DNA from 3 places in the Kitasatospora sp. NPDC101176 genome. Region 2 is predicted to be linked to each of the others. Evidence: riboswitches for the same ligand, from Rfam matches in the RefSeq annotation. Region 2 holds a riboswitch; each other region holds the start of a gene.
What was found. A riboswitch is a leader RNA that binds a small molecule or an ion and turns the genes downstream of it on or off. The one in region 2 is predicted to bind cyclic di-AMP.
Positions count from the first base shown of each region.

Region 1: linked by a shared signal. The riboswitch ahead of ACIRS1_RS01000 (hypothetical protein) and the one ahead of ACIRS1_RS00080 (transglycosylase family protein) in region 2 are both predicted to bind cyclic di-AMP.
Region 3: linked by a shared signal. The riboswitch ahead of ACIRS1_RS36660 (M23 family metallopeptidase) and the one ahead of ACIRS1_RS00080 (transglycosylase family protein) in region 2 are both predicted to bind cyclic di-AMP.

Region 1 is NZ_JBIWPA010000001.1:244,750-250,298, forward strand. It holds gene ACIRS1_RS00990 (IclR family transcriptional regulator) at 1-594, shown strand, start outside; gene ACIRS1_RS00995 (hypothetical protein) at 781-1,344, shown strand; gene ACIRS1_RS01000 (hypothetical protein) at 1,476-2,744, opposite strand; cyclic di-AMP (ydaO/yuaA leader) riboswitch at 2,753-2,911, opposite strand; gene ACIRS1_RS01005 (MoaF-related domain-containing protein) at 3,355-3,684, shown strand; gene ACIRS1_RS01010 (alpha/beta hydrolase-fold protein) at 3,745-4,887, opposite strand; gene ACIRS1_RS01015 (PPOX class F420-dependent oxidoreductase) at 5,272-5,549, shown strand, end outside.
Region 2 is NZ_JBIWPA010000001.1:14,290-19,838, reverse strand. It holds gene ACIRS1_RS00095 (glycoside hydrolase family 13 protein) at 1-498, shown strand, start outside; gene ACIRS1_RS00090 (LacI family DNA-binding transcriptional regulator) at 524-1,543, shown strand; gene ACIRS1_RS00085 (hypothetical protein) at 1,661-1,861, opposite strand; gene ACIRS1_RS00080 (transglycosylase family protein) at 2,137-3,423, opposite strand; cyclic di-AMP (ydaO/yuaA leader) riboswitch at 3,410-3,611, opposite strand; gene ACIRS1_RS00075 (hypothetical protein) at 4,003-4,947, opposite strand; gene ACIRS1_RS00070 (DUF397 domain-containing protein) at 5,518-5,549, shown strand, end outside.
Region 3 is NZ_JBIWPA010000046.1:22,017-27,565, reverse strand. It holds gene ACIRS1_RS36670 (alpha/beta fold hydrolase) at 1-732, opposite strand, end outside; gene ACIRS1_RS36665 (YiaA/YiaB family inner membrane protein) at 857-1,147, opposite strand; cyclic di-AMP (ydaO/yuaA leader) riboswitch at 1,393-1,551, shown strand; gene ACIRS1_RS36660 (M23 family metallopeptidase) at 1,564-2,397, shown strand; gene ACIRS1_RS36655 (hypothetical protein) at 2,537-3,409, opposite strand; gene ACIRS1_RS36650 (GNAT family N-acetyltransferase) at 3,452-4,024, shown strand; gene ACIRS1_RS36645 (sensor domain-containing protein) at 4,162-4,908, shown strand; gene ACIRS1_RS36640 (class I SAM-dependent methyltransferase) at 5,022-5,549, shown strand, end outside.

The DNA of each region.
Region 1 (5,549 bases), 230 kb from region 2:
GTGCGCCAGGACACCGCGCGCCGCTACACCCTCGGCCCCCGGCTGATCCGCCTCGGCGAGACGGCCGGCCGCCTGCTCGGCAGCTGGGCCCGCCCCTACCTGGCCGAACTCATGGAGGCCACCGGCGAGACCGCCAACCTGGCGGTGCTGGAGGGCGGCGAGGTGGTCTACGTCGGGCAGGTGCAGTCGCGGCGCTCGATGCGGATGTTCACCGAGGTCGGCCGGCGGGTGCAGCCGCACTGCACCGGCGTCGGCAAGGCGTTGCTCGCCCAGCTGCCCGAGGAGGAGGCGCGCGCGGTCCTCGGCCCCAACCCGCTGCCCGCGCACACCGAGTACACCGTCACCGACCCGCAGGAGCTGCTGGAGCAGCTCGCCGAGGCGCGCGAGCGCGGCTACGTGGTCGACGACCAGGAGCAGGAGATCGGCGTGCGCTGCATCGCGCTCGCCGTACCGGGCGCGCCCACGCCCACCGCGCTCTCCGTCTCCGGCCCCGAGGCCCGGATCCGCGCGCTGGAGGAGCAGGCCGGCGCCTCCGCGCTCGTCCCGGTGATGCACCACATCGCGGCCCGGCTGGGGCAGGTCCTGGCTCCCTGAACGGGCTCAGCCCCTCTCCCGGTGCGCCGGAGGTCCGACGGGCCGACTTCCGGTGCACCGGTGCGCCCGTCCAGGCGAACGGCTGGCGGGTTGTCCGGGCCCCCGGCGGCCGCCCCGCCACCCTGGGTGCGGGCGCGGCGCGCGACGGCGCGGGCCGCCGGAGCGCAAGGGCACGGGTGAGTCGCGATGGAACGCAGGAGTACGGGGCGTCGGGGATCCGGTGGGGTCGGGCTGGTCGCCGTGGTGGCGGCGGGTTGCGCGGTGGCGGTGTTGGCCGCCGGGCCGTCCTGGGCGCTGCGCCGCCCCGAGCCGCGGCCGGTGGTGGACGTCGGCGCGACCCTGGTCAAACCCTCGAACTCCGACCTGGAGGTGGTCCGGATCGACCCGGACCCCGCTCCGCCCGGCGGCAGCACGACGATCCACGCCTTCGTCGGGAACGGCGGCCCCGACACCACCGCCTCGCCGTTCACCGTCGTGGTCACCCTGCCGGAGGGGGTCACCCCCGAGGAGCCGTTCTTCCCCGAGGACTGCGAGGTGTTCCAGAACGGCCACCGGGTGCGCTGTGTCTTCCCGGCGGGGCTGAAGTCGGGGCGCAGCGCGACCGCGCTCGTCCCGGTCCGGCTCTCCCCCGACCTCCCGCTCGGCCCGCTCCAGGGCGGCTGGGTCGCGGTGCGCAGCGCGGACGACAAGGACGAGACCAACAACCGGAAGCCGTTCGAGATCAGGGTGGTCGAGACGACCAACGACTGAGCCGGTACGCCCGAGCGCCCGGGGCCGAGTGGTCGGCCCCGGGCGCTCGGGCGTCAGCAGCCGGGAACGGGCTGCCGGCGGTGATCACGTGAGCCGTCGGGCCCGAGCGGCTGGACCCGACGGCTCACGCGTCAGCGGTAGACCCGGACGTAGTCAGCGGCCATGCTGAGCGGCGTGGTCCCCTGCGGCGCCGGGTGGTACTGCCCCGCGCAGACCGAGAGGTTGAGGATCAGGTACGCCGACCAGTTGGCGCCGACGCCCTTGCCGTCCGAGAAGACCTTGACGCCGTTGACGTACCAGTCGACCGAGTTGGCGCCGTAGTAGGTGCCGATCGTCACCCACTGGTCCTTCGCGACGGCACTGGCGTCGGTGTAGTACTTGGCGTTGCCGGGGTTGACGTGGTTGGTCAGCTCCAGCAGGTTCGGGTTGTCGGGGTGGTACTCGAAGGAGTCGATCTCCCCGTTGCCGTTCTTCCAGGTCCACAGGGCCGGCCAGGCGCCGGAACCGGACGGCAGCTTGACCCGGGTCTCGGCGTAGTCGCCGGTCTTGACCTGGAAGCCCTCGCTGGAGCCCTCGGTGGTCAGGAAGCCCGCGTTCCAGGCCTGCTTGCCGTTCTCCAGGGTGGTGCCGCTCGGCGCGGCGGTGAAGGTGGCGACCCCGTTGGCGACGCTGACGTTGTTCTTGTTCAGCAGGTCGAGCTTGTTGTCGTCCGGGTTGTGGTTCCCGTACCTGTAGGCGGTGCTCTTGTCACCGACCCAGCGCGAGCCCCAGGTGATCGAGCTGTTGAACTCGTCGGACCAGGTCAGCGCCTTGCCCGCGACCGGGGAGGCCGGTGTGCCCGCCGAGGGGCTCGCCGTGGCACCGGGGGTGCCGGTGGGGGACGGCGTCGGGGTGGCGGTGGGGGTCGCGGTGGGAGCCGGGGTCGGGGTCGCCGTGCCGGAGACCACCAGCTGCTGCGAGGGCAGGTTGTGCCAGGCGCCGCCGAGGTCCTGCCAGAAGCCGAACTGGCTGTACGTCCCGGCCGGCAGCGCGCGGGCACCGCTGGTGAAGGACAGCCCGCTCGGGCAGATCTGCACGTTGGAGAGGTTGCCGGGGAAGTCCAGGTTGGTGCCGCGCGCGTCGCGCACGCCCACACCCACCGTCTTCGCGGTGACGCAGGCCGAGGAGTGGACGGTCAGCGAGGCGGTGGCGGCCTTGTTGGCGACCATCGTCGCGGGGGCCAGCCGGTCCTGGGTGACGGTCGGGGTGGTGGCGGCGTGGGCGGCGACGGTCGCCGGGAGGCCCAGCAGACCGGCACCGCTGACGGCGACCGCCCCGGTGGCGGCGAGGGCGGCGAGGCGGCCCCGGTGGGCCGGGCGGGCGTGGCGCGGCGTGCGGCGCCGGAGGGCAGGCTGGTGCATGGGGTGTCCTCTGCGACGCCTGCGAGGTGAGCTGTCGGGTTCGGGCTGCAGTTGCCCGGCCGCCGGTGGGAGCGGCTTCACCCCTAGCCGCGACCCGCACGCGGGAGAGCGTGCGGGCCGGGCGCTGACCTTGGTTCCCCCGCTCCCGTCCACTGTGGTCCTCGGTTGCCCGCCGGCGGGTGGACGGGACTCGGCGTCCCGGCGGCGGGGTCCGCGTGGCGGACGGCCGTTGCAGGCTAGGCAGACCGTCCGTGAACGGACAACTCTGCCGGGCGGGTTGTCGTGCAGCTCACAGTGGTGTCGATCAACGACGCTGCGTGGCGGTCGAGTTGATCATCCCCTCGGCCGAGCCGGGCGTCCACCCGGCTCCCGGCCTCCGCAGCCGGCACCCGGCGGCCGGAGGACGGCTCGCCGGTGCCCCCGAGGGACGTCCGGCGGGCACCCGCCCGGTGCGCCCTCCGGCGCGGCCGACTCCCCCGGCCGCGCCCGGCACAACTGCACCCGCCGGGCTCGCCCGGTCGGATAAATTGGAGGTCCGACATCTTCCGCAGTGCACAAGACCACACGGACCACCGTGCGCACCCCACCGGGAACGAGGTACCGCCCCACCATGACCGCGCCCCTGCCCGCCTTCGCCGGCCGCACCTACCTCTTCCGGGCCGACAACGGCGCGGCCTTCCGCAACGCCTACTCGGCCGACGGCACGCGGCTGCGCTGGGAGGGCCTCGGCGAGTCCGCGGGCCAGTGGGAGGACGTGCGGCTGCACGTCGCCGAGGTGGCGCCGGAGATCTACTTCGTCAGCTGGACGGAGCAGAGCGGGATCACCGTCAGCCACGTGATGGACCTCGGCAGGCTGACGGTCCGCGCCTTCTGGACCTTCGAGGGCGAGGGCGGCCGGGTGGGCGAGCTGCACACCGGGACCCTGGAGCGGGTGGCCTGACCGATCGGTCCGGTCGGTCCGGCCGGGGCCGCTGCGGTCAGGGGCCGGTCGGGCCGGGGCTCAGACGGTCTGGTTGGGCACCTTGAGGTGCTGGGACAGCCACTCGAGCGAGGAGGGCAGCAGCGCGCTCCACGTCTCGAAGTTGTGGCCGCCGTTCTCCAGCATGCTGTAGGACACCTTCATCGGGTCCTTCACCGCGTCGACGAAGGCCTCGGTCTCGCGCCGGTAGTCGCCGTCGCCCTTCTTGGTGCCGGCGAGAAGCACGGACACCTTAGGCTGCGGCAGGTTCTTCAGCCGCCACAACAGGTTCGCCTCGTTGCGGCGCTGGCTGCTGCCGCCGAACAGGTCCCCCGTGGTCGGGTCGTCCGCCGCGTCGTAGTAGGCGGAGAGCGCGACGGCCGTCGGGAAGACGTCGGGGTGGCGCATGGCCAGCTTGAGCGCGCAGTAGCCACCGGTGGAGTTGCCCATGAAGGCCCAGGCCTGCGGGTCCGCGGAGACCCGGTAGCTCGCCTGGATCGCCGAGGGGACGTCCTTGGTGAAGTACGTGTCGGACTGCGCGCCGCCCGGGATGTCCTCGCACTCGGTGTCCTGCGGCAGGGCGGGCGAGGGACGCACCAGGACCATGACGGTCGGCTGCATCCGGCCCTCCTGGAGCAGCTTGAGCGCCGCGCCGGGGTAGTTGAAGCGTGTGATCAGGTTCTCGGCGATCCCGGGGAACCCGGTGCTCACGATCACCGCCGGGAACTGCTTCTGCGCGTACTCCGGCTGGAAGTACTGCGGCGGCAGGTAGACGTAGCCCTCGGTGGAGAGGCGGCTGACCGCGCCGTCGATCCGCACCTTGCGGATCTCCCCCGACTGGGCGGGCTCGCGGCCCATCGCGCCACCGCCCTTGACGGAGGCGTGGCCGATCGTCTCCACGAGCAGGCGCCCGGAGGCGTCCGCCTTGTTGTGGATGACCACCGGCCCGGTGTCGCCGGTGCCCAGAAGGTCGTCCCAACTGCTGTAGAAAGCGAAGTAGTTGTTGGCCACCAGGCCGAGCGCAGCGAGCACCGCGAGCTGGGTCGCGAGCAGTGCGCCGATCCTCCCCAGGACCGCCTGCCAGGTCGCTCTCGCGAGTCTGGGCCAGAGCCAGACCGTGCCGGCCATCATCACGACGGCGATCAATACGGTCAGCGCCAACACCTTGTGGCTCGTCAGACCCATGTCCTGCTTGCTCCCACGCCTCGAACTCCAGTCCCCTCCGCTGGGGACATCCGAGGAGGTCACCCCGGTTCCCCCCGCCGGGGCGCGAGGATCAACCCTAGCGTCCGGCTGGGAGAAGGCTGACGACGGCTGGGAGGTCACCGGGAGTCTGCTGGTCGTTTCCGGGTAACGGATGACAGGTGACAGAGTTTGAAATCTGTTATCTGTCGTCTGAAATCTGTCAGCTGTCAGCTGTTGTCACCGCGCGGGCGGACCGGGCCCGCGGGATGGCGGACGACGGCCGCGGCCCGGCACCGACCGTCGCCGCCCTACCGACACACCGGCGACGCACCCCCTACCCTGAGCGTGCATCAGGTCGAGACGGACCGACACGGAAGGCGACCCATGGGCGGCTGGACGGACGACATCCGGGCACGGGTGCGGGAGCCCCGGATCTGGTACGTGGCGACCACCGGGGCGAACGGGGCCCCGCACGTCACGCCGATGTGGGTGGACCTGGCGGGCGACCGGGTGTTCTTCAACACCACCGTCGGGCGGGTCAAGGAGCGCAACCTCCGCCACGACCCCCGGCTCTGCCTCTCCCATGCCGATCCGGACGACCCGTACGACCGCGTCCAGATCCACGGCCGGGCCGTGGAGTTCGTGACCGGCGAGGAGGCGGA
Region 2 (5,549 bases):
GAGGAGCTCGGACTGCCCGACGTCACCGACCTGCCGGACGAGGTGCGCCAGGACCCGTCCTTCTTCCGCCAGGCCGGGCAGGACGGCTACCGCGACGGCTGCCGCGTCCCGATCCCGTGGTCCGGCACCGAGGCCCCGTACGGCTTCGGCCCGGTCGCCGGCGGGCCCTCCTGGCTGCCGCAGCCGGCGCAGTGGGCCGAGCTCAGCGTCGAGGCGCAGACCGGCGACCCGACGTCCACCCTGGAGCTCTACCGCAGCGCGCTCGCCGTCCGCCGCTCCCAGGCCGACCTGGGCGCCGGGACGGAGGTCGAGTGGCTGGAGGGCCCCGAGGGCACCCTGGCGTTCCGCCGCGGCGCCTTCGTCTGCACGGTGAACACCACCGGCGAGCCGGTCCGGATACCCGTGCCCGGGCGGCTGCTGCTCTCCTCGGCGGACCCGGTGGTGGACGGCGGCGAGACGGTGCTCGCACCGGACAGCACCGGCTGGTGGGCGGTCTGACGTGGTTGCAATAGGCTCTGGGACCGTGACTACGGCGCGACTCTCAGACATCGCGGCGCAGGCGGGGGTCAGCGAAGCCACCGTCTCCCGCGTACTCAACGGCAAGGCGAACGTCTCGGCCGCCACCCGGCAGACCGTGCTGGCCGCGCTCGACGTGCTCGGTTACGAGCGGCCGACCCGGCTGCGCCAGCGCAGTGCGGGCCTGATCGGTCTGATCACGCCGGAGTTGAGCAACCCGATCTTCCCCGCGCTGGCCCAGGTGATCGAGCAGGTGCTCAGCCGGCACGGGTACACGCCGGTGCTGTGCACCCAGACGCCGGGCGGATCCACCGAGGACGAACTGGTGGAGATGCTGGTCGACCGGGGCGTGGCGGGCATCGTCTTCGTCTCCGGGCTGCACGCCGACTCCACCGCCGACCACGACCGGTACGCCCGGCTGTCGGGCCGCGGGGTGCCCTTCGTCCTGATCAACGGCTACAGCGAGCGGATCGCCGCCCCGTTCATCTCGCCGGACGACCGCGCCGCGATGTGGATGGCCGTCCAGCACCTGGCCGAACTCGGCCACGAGCGGATCGGGTTGGCCGTGGGGCAGCGCCGGTACGTGCCGGTGCTGCGCAAGATCGAGGGCTTCACGGCGGCGATGCGCGAGGTGCTCGGGCGCAGCGCGGAGGAGGCCGAGGACCTCGTCCACCACACCCTGTTCAGCGTCGAGGGCGGGCACGCGGCCGCCGGGGCGCTGCTCGACAAGGGCTGCACGGCGATCGTGTGCGGCAGCGACATGATGGCCCTCGGGGCGATCCGGGCGGTGCGCCAGCGCGGGCTGTCGGTGCCGCAGGACGTGTCGGTGGTCGGCTTCGACGACTCGCCGCTGATCGCCTTCACCGAGCCGCCGTTGACGACGATCCGCCAGCCGGTCGAGGCGATGGCCACGGCGGCGGTGGACGCGCTGCTGGAGGAGGTCGGCGGCAACGCGGCCCAGCGCGGGGAGTTCATGTTCCAGCCGGAGCTGGTCATGCGGGGCTCGACGGGGGCCTGCGCGCGCTGAGCGACGGGCCGTGGACGGCCGACGGGCCCCGGGGAGCGACCGCTCCCCGGGGCCCGTTTCGCATGGGTGCCGTGTGCCGTGTGCGGGGGTGGCGCGGACGGCGGCGGGTGGGGCGGGTCAGCCCTGCTGGTCGGTGGGGCGGCTGCGGGTGAGCCGCCGGTCGTCGGCGGCGTCGCCGGTCCGGGTCCCGGTGCGGCGGCCGCGGGCCAGGTAGTCCCGCAGGACCAGTTCGACGGCGTCCTGCGGGTTCTTGGTGCCGGAGAGCAGCATCGCGTCGATCGCGAGGTTGGCGTCGAGTGTGACGGTGACCTGGGCCATGGTGGCTCCTCCTCGGGTGCAGAGCAGCAGCATGCCCGTTGTGGCCGGCTTTGACCATGACCTTCGGCCGGCGGAGGGCGGGTACGCCGGAACCCCCGGGGGAGAGCGATCGGGCTCTCCCCCGGGGGTTCCGTGCGGCGGGCGACGGGGGCGGGTGACAGATGACAGGTTTCAGATGATGAAATCTGTCGGCTGAAATCTGAAATCTGAAATCTGTCAGCCGTCAGCCGTCAGCCGTCGGCTGTGCCGTGCTGCCCGTGGCCCGCCGGCGTGCCTCAGACCCGGCCGGCGAAGTCCGGGGCCCAGTTGGCGACGGTCTGCTCGCGCACGCCCGAGCTCGGGTTGGCGGCCTCGACGTACTTGCCGCCGCCGACGTAGATCGCGACGTGGTAGACGCCGGAGTCCTGGCCGTTGTTGGACCAGAACAGCAGGTCGCCCGGCTGCAGGTTGTCCAGCGAGACGTGGGTGCTGGCGGCGGCCTGGTCGGCGGCCACGCGCGGGATGGAGACGCCCGCGGCGCGCAGCGCGGCCTGGGTCAGGCCGGAGCAGTCCCAGCCGCCGTTGCCGGTGCCGCCGTAGACGTAGGCCTGGCCGACCTTCGACTCGGCGAAGGAGACCGCGGCGGCCATGCTGCCGGTGGCGGCCTGGGCCGGGGCCTGGGCGGCCGGGGCCTGGGTCTGCGCGGCCGGCTTGGCGTTCACGGCACCGCCGTCGGTGGTCTGGCCGGACTTCTTCGAACGGTCGAACCAGCTGAAGTCCGAGCCGGACTTGGTCGCGGTGGCCGCCTGCCGGCCCTGGCCGGCGTCCTTGAAGGACAGGTGCTGGCCCGGGTAGATGGTGTTCGGGCCGTCGGTCAGGGTGCCGCGGTTGAGCTCGTAGAGCCGCTGCCAGCCGCCGTCGATGTTGTGCTTGTCGGCGATGGAGGACAGCCAGTCGCCGGCCACGACGGTGTAGTCGTCGCTCTCGGCCTGGGCGCCGCCCTGGGCCTGCTCCTGGTGCTTCTGGGTCCAGGTGCTCTTGGCGGAGTCGCCGGAGGTCTGCTCCTGGGCCGGCGCGGCCGGCTTGGCGGCCGGGGCGGGGGTCTGCGCGGGCTTGGCGGCCGGGGCGGGCTTGGTGGCCGTCGCACCGGCGGTGGAGCCCGCGGAGGTGTCGACGGCGGCCGGGGCGCCGCCCTTGGTCAGGCCGGCCTGGACCGAGCAGACCGGCCAGGCGCCGGGGCCCTGCGAGGCGAGGACCTTCTCGGCGACGGCGATCTGCTGGTCCTTGGTGGCCAGGTTGGCCTGCGGGGCGTACGCGGTGCCGCCGAAGGCGGCCCAGGTGCTGGAGGTGAACTGCAGGCCGCCGTAGAAGCCGTTGCCGGTGTTAATGCTCCAGTTGCCGCTGCTCTCGCACTGGGCGACCTTGTCCCAGGTCGCGACGGAGGCGGCGGAGGCGGTGCCGGTGGTGAGGCAGGGGATCGTGAGGCCGACGCCCGCGACGCCGATGGCGGCGATGACGCGGCGGGTGCGGCTGGACAGACGGGTGCCGTTGGTGGGCAGCATGAAGACGCGGTCCTCTCCCACGCCTGCGAGGTGAGCTGTCGGATTCGGGCTGGAGTTGCCCGGCCGCGCTGTGGACGCGACTTCACCCCTAGCCCTGAACCGTTCCTGGGAACGGTCCGGGGCGACTTACCTGTGGGTCCCCCGCTCCTGCCGTGGTGCGTTTTCGCGCTGCCAGGGCATCCGACGGCAGGACTCGGCGTTGCGGATGAACTGGGTCCGTGTGGTCACGAACGGGGAGCACGTTAAGCAGACTTAAGTTCAAACCGCAAACACTGTGATGCGCATCACGGTTTGGCGAGAATGATCGTTTCCGTCGTCCGTCATGATCCGAAATGATCGTTTTCCCGCAACGGCGCTACGGGTGCGCACAACTGGCCGTGCCTCAGGAAACGGCTGACGGCGCGTCGGGGTGCGATCGGGTGCGTCCGCGATGCGGGAGGCGCGGCCGATTCCCGGCCGCCGGCCCGCGCCCCGGGCAGAACCGATCAAACATCGACAGAACGGACATCACACCTATTCACCCCTTAACTCCCGTACGGGGCAAGCCGGAAGGGCCCGGAACGAAGCCGTTCCGGGCCCTTCGGTGCGCGTGGTGTCCCGCTACTGCTCCTCGGGCCCCCCGGCGGCGGCGTGGGCGCCGTGGGTGCCCTCAGCGGCCTCCGCAGCGGCCTCCGCCTCGGCCTGGGCCAGCTCCTCCGGGGAGGGCGCCGGCAGCGCGGCCAGGTAGGTCGAGGCGATCAGCTGGCCGACCGTCGGGTAGGCGCCCAGCGGAGCGGCGGACGGGCAGCCCGTCTCCTCGGCGGCCGTCGCGAGCAGCTCGGAGTCGGCCTCCGGGCCGATCACCAGCGGGGCCAGCGCGGGGCGCAGGGAGCCGGTCTCCTTGAGGTGGTTGACGGCCGCGGCCACCGAGCCGGGCACGTCGAGCGCGGCGGGGATGACCGGGACGGCCAGCCGGGCCGCCAGCAGTACGCCGGTGATGCCGGCCGCCGCGGCGGCCTCCTCGCCGCCGACGGTGGTCAGGACCACGCCGTCCGCGGCGGTCGCGATGGCGAACAGTCGGGCCCGGTCGGCGCGGGCCAGTCCGGCCTCGGACAGACGCACGTGGACGGCCTCGGCGAGCAGCGGGTGCGGGCCGAGCACGTCGGTGACGGACGCGCCGTACTCCGCGGCGAGGGCGTGGAGTTCGGTCAGGAAGCCGTGCGGGCCGGGGACCAGCGGGACCACGACGGGCACCGGCAGGCCGGCCTCGGCGGCCATGGCCAGGAGCTCGGCGACGGTGCGGTCCTCGCTGTCGTCGGCCTCGGTGTTCCCACCGGGGAGGTAGCCGACCGCGGTGCGGACGCCGGCCTGCTCGCTGCGGACGATCGACAGCAGTTCCTCGACGACCGAGCGGGACTCGGGCCCTGCGGTCGCGGGCACGGCCAGCACCAGGGCCGGGGCGCCGGTCGGAATCTCGGGGCGCTCGGGACGGCGGTGGCGCCCCCGCGCACGGGAGCCTGGAGTGCGGACGGGCAGTGGCGCGCCCGGGATGGCTGCGGTGCTCATGCCGGAGATCGTAGGACATCGGCCGGTCGGGCCTGCAGTCGGCTGCCGTTCGGGTTCCGCGCGGCCGCGGTGCGCGCGCGGTGCGCGACGTGTGCCGATCCGGGCGGATCCACAGCAATGCGGACATATCTCACCCAACCCCCGGAAGGGCTCCGGTGGTTGCCGTGACGTCCCGGACGGGGCTGTGCGTTGCACGTGCGGTGCGTGAGATGTCTCACAGCACGGAGGTGCTGTCCGATGCGTCTGACGGAGGGTCACAGGAGTGCGACTCCCGGCATTCGAAGATCAACATTCAGCGGGGGTCCGCTCACGGCCGGTTATCGGGACTTCGTCGATTCAGTCGGCTATGTCCGTTTACGTACCGTCAGGAAAAGGGTCCGTGAAGAGTTCGGGGCCGCCGGTGAAAAGCATCGTGCACCTGCAACGTCCCGTGCTGATGCACGTGCACTGCAGCTATCATCGCGTCAAGTGAGGCGTTGTTCCGGGCCGGTACGGGGCCGGTCCGTTCGTTCGGCGGGTGCCGGGGGCGCCGCGCTGGACGACCACTCCGGAGCTCTTCGGGAGATTTCTATGCACGACTCGCAGGACACGCACGGCTCGTA
Region 3 (5,549 bases), on a different contig from region 2:
CCGGGCGCCGAGCGCCGCGGTCTGCCGGTCGGCGACGGCCTCCGGGTCGGGGAAGTCGGGGTCCTTGCCGCCCATGACGACGAGCGCGGGGCAGCGGACGGCGGCGGTCCAGCCGATCGGCGCGGAGTCGCCGGAGACGTGTCCGCGGGTGGCCGTCCGGCGGCCCGGGGTGCGCATGGCGGCGACGAGTCCGTCGACGTAGGCGTCGAAGTCGGCGGGCCTGGCCCCGGGGAAGGCGAGCTTGCGGTGGTAGAAGCCCCAGAAGGCCGGCCAGTGGACGATCAGGGCGCCCATCGCGCGGACGACGCCGCGCATGAGGGCGTTGGCCGGGGGGTTCTCGACGAAGGCGTCGATCAGGGCGATCCCGGCGACCCGCTGCGGGGCGTCACCGGCGACCTTGACGACGGTCGCGCCGGTGTAGGAGTTGCCGACGAGCACGGCGCGTTCGATGCCGAGGTGGTTCAGCAGGGCCAGGACGTCGGTGGCGATGGCGGCGGGGGAGTAGTCGTCCCAGACGATCGAGGACTCGCCGAAGCCGCGCAGGTCCATGGTGATGACGCGGTGGCCGGCGGCGGTCAGCAGCGGGTGCAGGTGCCGGTAGGCGGCGCGGGTGTCGAGCATCCCGGGGAGCAGGACGACGGGGGCGCCGTCGCCCTGCCGGGTGTCGTCGTAGGCGATGCGCCCGCCGGGGACGTCGAGGTACTGGGTGCTGGTGGCGCTGGTGGCGTTCATGGTGGGCCTCCTGGGACCGCCGCTGCGGGTTGTCGACGTCTGCCGATAGCCATAAAGCTAAGGCTAATAGCCTTAGCCGTCAAGCCCTCGGCGCCGTCCGCCCCCGGGGTCCCGCGGTGCCCGCTCAGACCCCGTCGACCTTGAACGGGTCGTGCTCGCTGAGGAGTTTCTCCAGTCGGGCCTGGTCCACCCGGGTGACGATCTCGTTGGTCTCCTGCCGGTCCCGGACCACCTTGGCGAGCGTGAAGGACGAGGTGACGGTGTAGAGGAGCCCGATCGCCAGGAAGGCGCGGGTCCAGCCGCCGACCGGCAGGTAGGCGATCCCGACGGCGAGGGCTCCGCCGGACAGCGCGAAGGAGAGCACGGCCTGGATGTAGTACGCGGCCGTGGTGCGGGACTGCATCGGTGCGTTCATGGCGTCAGGATGCGGCGGGGTGATCGGTCCGCACATGAGTAGGCGTACTCAGATGGGGGGTCGTTCGCTGACGTTCGATCACGTCGAGCGGCTCAATGCCGGTCAACGGGGACAAAACCCACCATCACCTACCAGAGTGCCCCGGCCATCTCCGGTCGTCCCGGGCGGACGGCTTGGAATCGGGGCGCCCTAGGATTAACGTTTGATAACGCAGCGCGGTCGTCAACGCCGTACCCAGACGGCACCGTGCGCCGTCGCCTAATCCCGCCGGCCGGCCTCCGGGCAGGCCAGGGAGCCGGGGAACCACGTTCCTTGGGGTGAATCGGCGGGGCCCAGGCCCGGCCGTAGGAGACCTTCCTGCTCCGAACCCGTCAGCTAACCCGGTAGGCGCGAAGGAAGGAAAGGAGCGCGCCTCCGTGGCGTCGACGCACACCCCGGCACACCCGGCCGGCCCCGCAGCCGGTACCCGGCTCCTCGACCACCCCGGCATGGCCGACCTGGAGCACCCCGCCCCGGAAGCCGACGCCAACCGGCACCGGATGCCGCGTCAGACCCGCGGAGCCTCCCCGCTGCTCGGCGTCACCGCCGTCGCGGCCACCCTGGGCGCCACCGGCTTCGCCTCCGCCACCCCGGCCGCCGCGCCCGCCGTCGAGGCCCCCGACGAGACCCCGGTCGCCCTCTCCGCCGACCCCGGGCTCGCGCTCGCCGCCCGGATCCAGCAGCAGGCCGACAGCCAGCGCACCGCCGCCGAGGAGGGCGCCCGCGTCCAGGCCGCCCAGGAGGCCGAGGCCAAGGCCGCCGCCAAGGAGGCCGAGGCCAAGCGGGCCGCCGAGGAGGCCGAGCGGGCCAAGGCCGCCGCCCTCACCCTGCCGGTGAAGGACTACAACCTCTCCGCCCACTACGGCCAGAGCGCCCGCTACTGGGCGCACCTGCACACCGGTCTGGACTTCGCCGCCGACACCGGGACCCCGGTCTTCGCGGTCGGCCAGGGCACCATCACCTCGGCCGGCTGGTCCGGTTCGTACGGCTACCGGATCGTCGAGACCCTGCCCGACGGCACCGAGATCTGGTACTGCCACCTCTCCTCGATCATCAAGGGCTCCGGCAAGGTCACCTCCGGCCAGCAGATCGGCAAGGTCGGCGCCACCGGCAACGTCACCGGCCCCCACCTGCACCTGGAGGTCCGCCCCGGCGGCGGCGCCCCGGTCGACCCGGAGACCTGGCTGGAGCAGCGCGGCCTCACCCCCTGAGCCGATCCTCCCGCCGGCCCCCGCTGAGCCGGCACCCGCCGGCCCCCGCCGGCCCCCGCCGACCGCGGCGGACCCGAACGGACCGGAGCCCCGGCCGCACGCGTGCGGCCGGGGCTCCGGCACGGCGCCCCGCGGGCGGCTACTCCTGCGGCAGCCCCGCCAGGTAGGCGTCGATCTCCTCCTGCCCCGGCTCCGGTGCGAGGTCCGGGAACTCCTCCAGCAGCAGCCGCGCCAGCCCCGGGACGGTCCACGCGCCGCACAGGTCGAGCGCGGCCTGCGCCGCAGCCTCCTCGAACTCCCCGAATTCCCCGGACAGTTCGTCCGGCATCGGCCGGCCCGCGGCGGTCAGCTCCGCCAGGTTGCGGTAGCTGCGCCGCATCAGCCCCTGCTCCAGCAGCCGGCGCGCGCCGTCCGTCGCCATGCCGACTGACAGCACCCGGGCCGGCCCCCAGCCCTGCTCGTCCAGCTCGTCCAGCCAGCCGGTCGGGACCAGCGCGGCGATCGCGGCCAGCCGCTCCTCCTCCGCCAGCTCCCGGAAGCCGTCCAGCCAGGCCCGCACCGCCGCCGGGTCCGCGACGTCCACCTCGTACGCGTGCAGCAGCAGCGCGTACAGCCGGGGCCAGGTCACCAGGTCGGCCCGGCGCAGCAGTCCGGCCGCGACCTCGCCCTGCCACTCGGCCTCGGCGTGCAGCCGCTCCTGCCGCTTGGCGTTCAGCCGCCGGGCCGCCCGCTGGTGGTCCACCAGCAGCTCGACCGCGGCGCCGTACGCCAGCGGGTCCGTCTCCGGCCCGGGCTGGACGTAGAGGTGGAGACGCTCGTAGAGCAGGTGCTCCACCGCGTTCGAGGTCAGCTCGGGCCAGCCGTCGTGCATCCTGCCCCCGCCCAGCTCCAGCAGGGCCAGGACGGCTCGCAGCGGCCCCTCGGCCACCGGGGCGCGGCCCTCCGCCGCCGCCCAGGCGAGCAGGTCGGCGGCCCTGGTGCGCGGGGCGAGCCGCAGGTCTTCGTCGTTCATAGCCCGAACGGTAACCGCTGGCCGGGGGTAGGGTCGCCAGCCATGGTCCCCGTACGACTCACCGGCTCCCGGCTGGCCATCCGCGAGTACCACCACACCCCCGGGGACGTGGACGCGCTGCACGCGCTGTTCGGCGACCCGGAGGTCACCCGGTACCTCCCGTTCGACACCTGGGACCGCGAGACCTGCGCCGACCAGATCGAGCTCTACCTGGAGGAGGCGCTCGCGCGGGAACGGCGGACGTACCAGCTCGCCGTCACCCGGCGCGAGGACGCCGAGGACCCGGCGGACGCCACCCCGATCGCCCACGCCTCCCTGACCCTGGGCACCGGCCGCTGCGCCGAGCTCGGCTACGCGGTCGGCCGCGGGGCCCGCGGACGCGGTCACGCGGGCGAGATCGTCGGCCTGCTCTGCGGGCTGGCCTTCGGCGCCCTCGGCCTGCGCCGCCTCACCGCCCGGGTCGACGTGGACAACCGGGCCTCCGCCGCGGTGCTCACCCGGCTCGGGTTCCGGGCGCAGGGGCCGGTCCGACACGACCCGCCCGGGGGCGGCGTCCGGTCCGGCGCGCACCGGTACGCGCTGACCACCGGGGAGTGGGCCGGCCCGGCCGGGTGACCCGCCCGGCTGAGCGCGCTCCCGGACCGGGGGGTTAACCCCACCCCCGATCCGCCGGGTCCCCGGATCGTTCCGCACCGCCCGCTCGACCAGACTGGCCGGGTCAGCAACCGAGAACGAGGGACCGAGGCCGGGACATGAGCAGCAGCCGAAGCATGCAGGAGCGCGACTGGGACGTCCTCGGCGGTTACGGCGACGACCCGTACCGCACCCCCGCCCGCTCCAGCCGGCCCGGGTCGGTGCCGTCCTTCTGGCGGGCGCCGTTCTCCGGGCAGTACTACCGCGAGATCGGCTACGCGCTCACCGGCCTGCCGGTGGCCGTCGTCGGCTTCTCCCTCGTGATCACCCTGTTCTGCCTGGGGCTCGGCACCGTCGTCACCGTCCTCGGCCTGCCCGTGCTGGCCGGCCTGACCACCGCCGCCCGGGGCCTGGGCCGGACGGAGCGGGCCCGCGCCCGCGGCATGCTGGGCCTGGACGTCCCCGAGCCGGAGCCGGTGCGCCAGGTCCGCCCGGGCACCTGGGGCGCGATCACCGCGCGGCTGGCCGACCCGGCCGGCTGGAAGGCCGCGCTCCACCAGGTGGTGATGTTCCCGTGGGCGGTCTTCAGCTTCACCATGACGACGACGTTCCTGCTGCTCGGCTGGGCGATGGCGCTTTACCCGGCGTACCACTGGGTGTTCCCGACCTTCACCGACTGGCGCGGCTACCGGCTCTTCGACTTCTCCGACAGCGACCACGTCCGGCACGTCTACTACGTCGAGGGGGCCTGGCAGATCGCCGCCTTCTCGCTGGCCGGCGTGCTGCTCGTCCTGCTCACCGCGCAGCTGGTCCGCGGCCTGACCGCCGTGAACCGGTCCGCCGCCCGGAGCCTGCTCGCCGGCTGACCCCCGCCCGGCCGCCGACCCCCGCCCGCCGACCCCCGGATGCCGACACCGGCCCCGCCCCCGTCCGGAGACCCCCGGATGCGGGCGGGGCCGCCGCGTGTTCCGATGGCCGGGTGGCCGCCGTACGCACCTCCGCCGACCGGGGCACCGGGGCCGGGCCCGCCGCCCGGCCGGCCGCCGAGGCCCCGGTCGCGGTGGACGCCGCCGTCCTCGTCACCTCCCGGCCACTGGACGAGTACTGCGCTCTGTTCGACCTCACCCGGTCCCAACTCGCCGCCCTTCCCGGCCCGTTGCTTGACTGCCCCGGCGGTGCGGCCGGGCTGGCCGCCGAAGCGCGCGAACTGGGCTGCCGGGTGATCGCCGCCGACCCGGCCTACGTGCTCCCCGCCCCCGAGGTCGCCGCCCACGCGCTGGCCGCCCGGGCCTCGATGGCCGCGGCGATGGCCGCCCGGCCCCACCTGTACCCGGCGCCGCACCCCTACCGCTCCGAGCGCTACCTGCGCAGCTGGGACCGCGCCCGCCGGCTCTTCACCGCCGACGCGGCCGCGCACCCGCAGCGCTACGTGGCCGCCGCACTGCCCCGGCTGCCCTTCGCCGACGGCTCCTTCGCCCTCACCCTGAGCGCCTACCTGCTCTTCGCC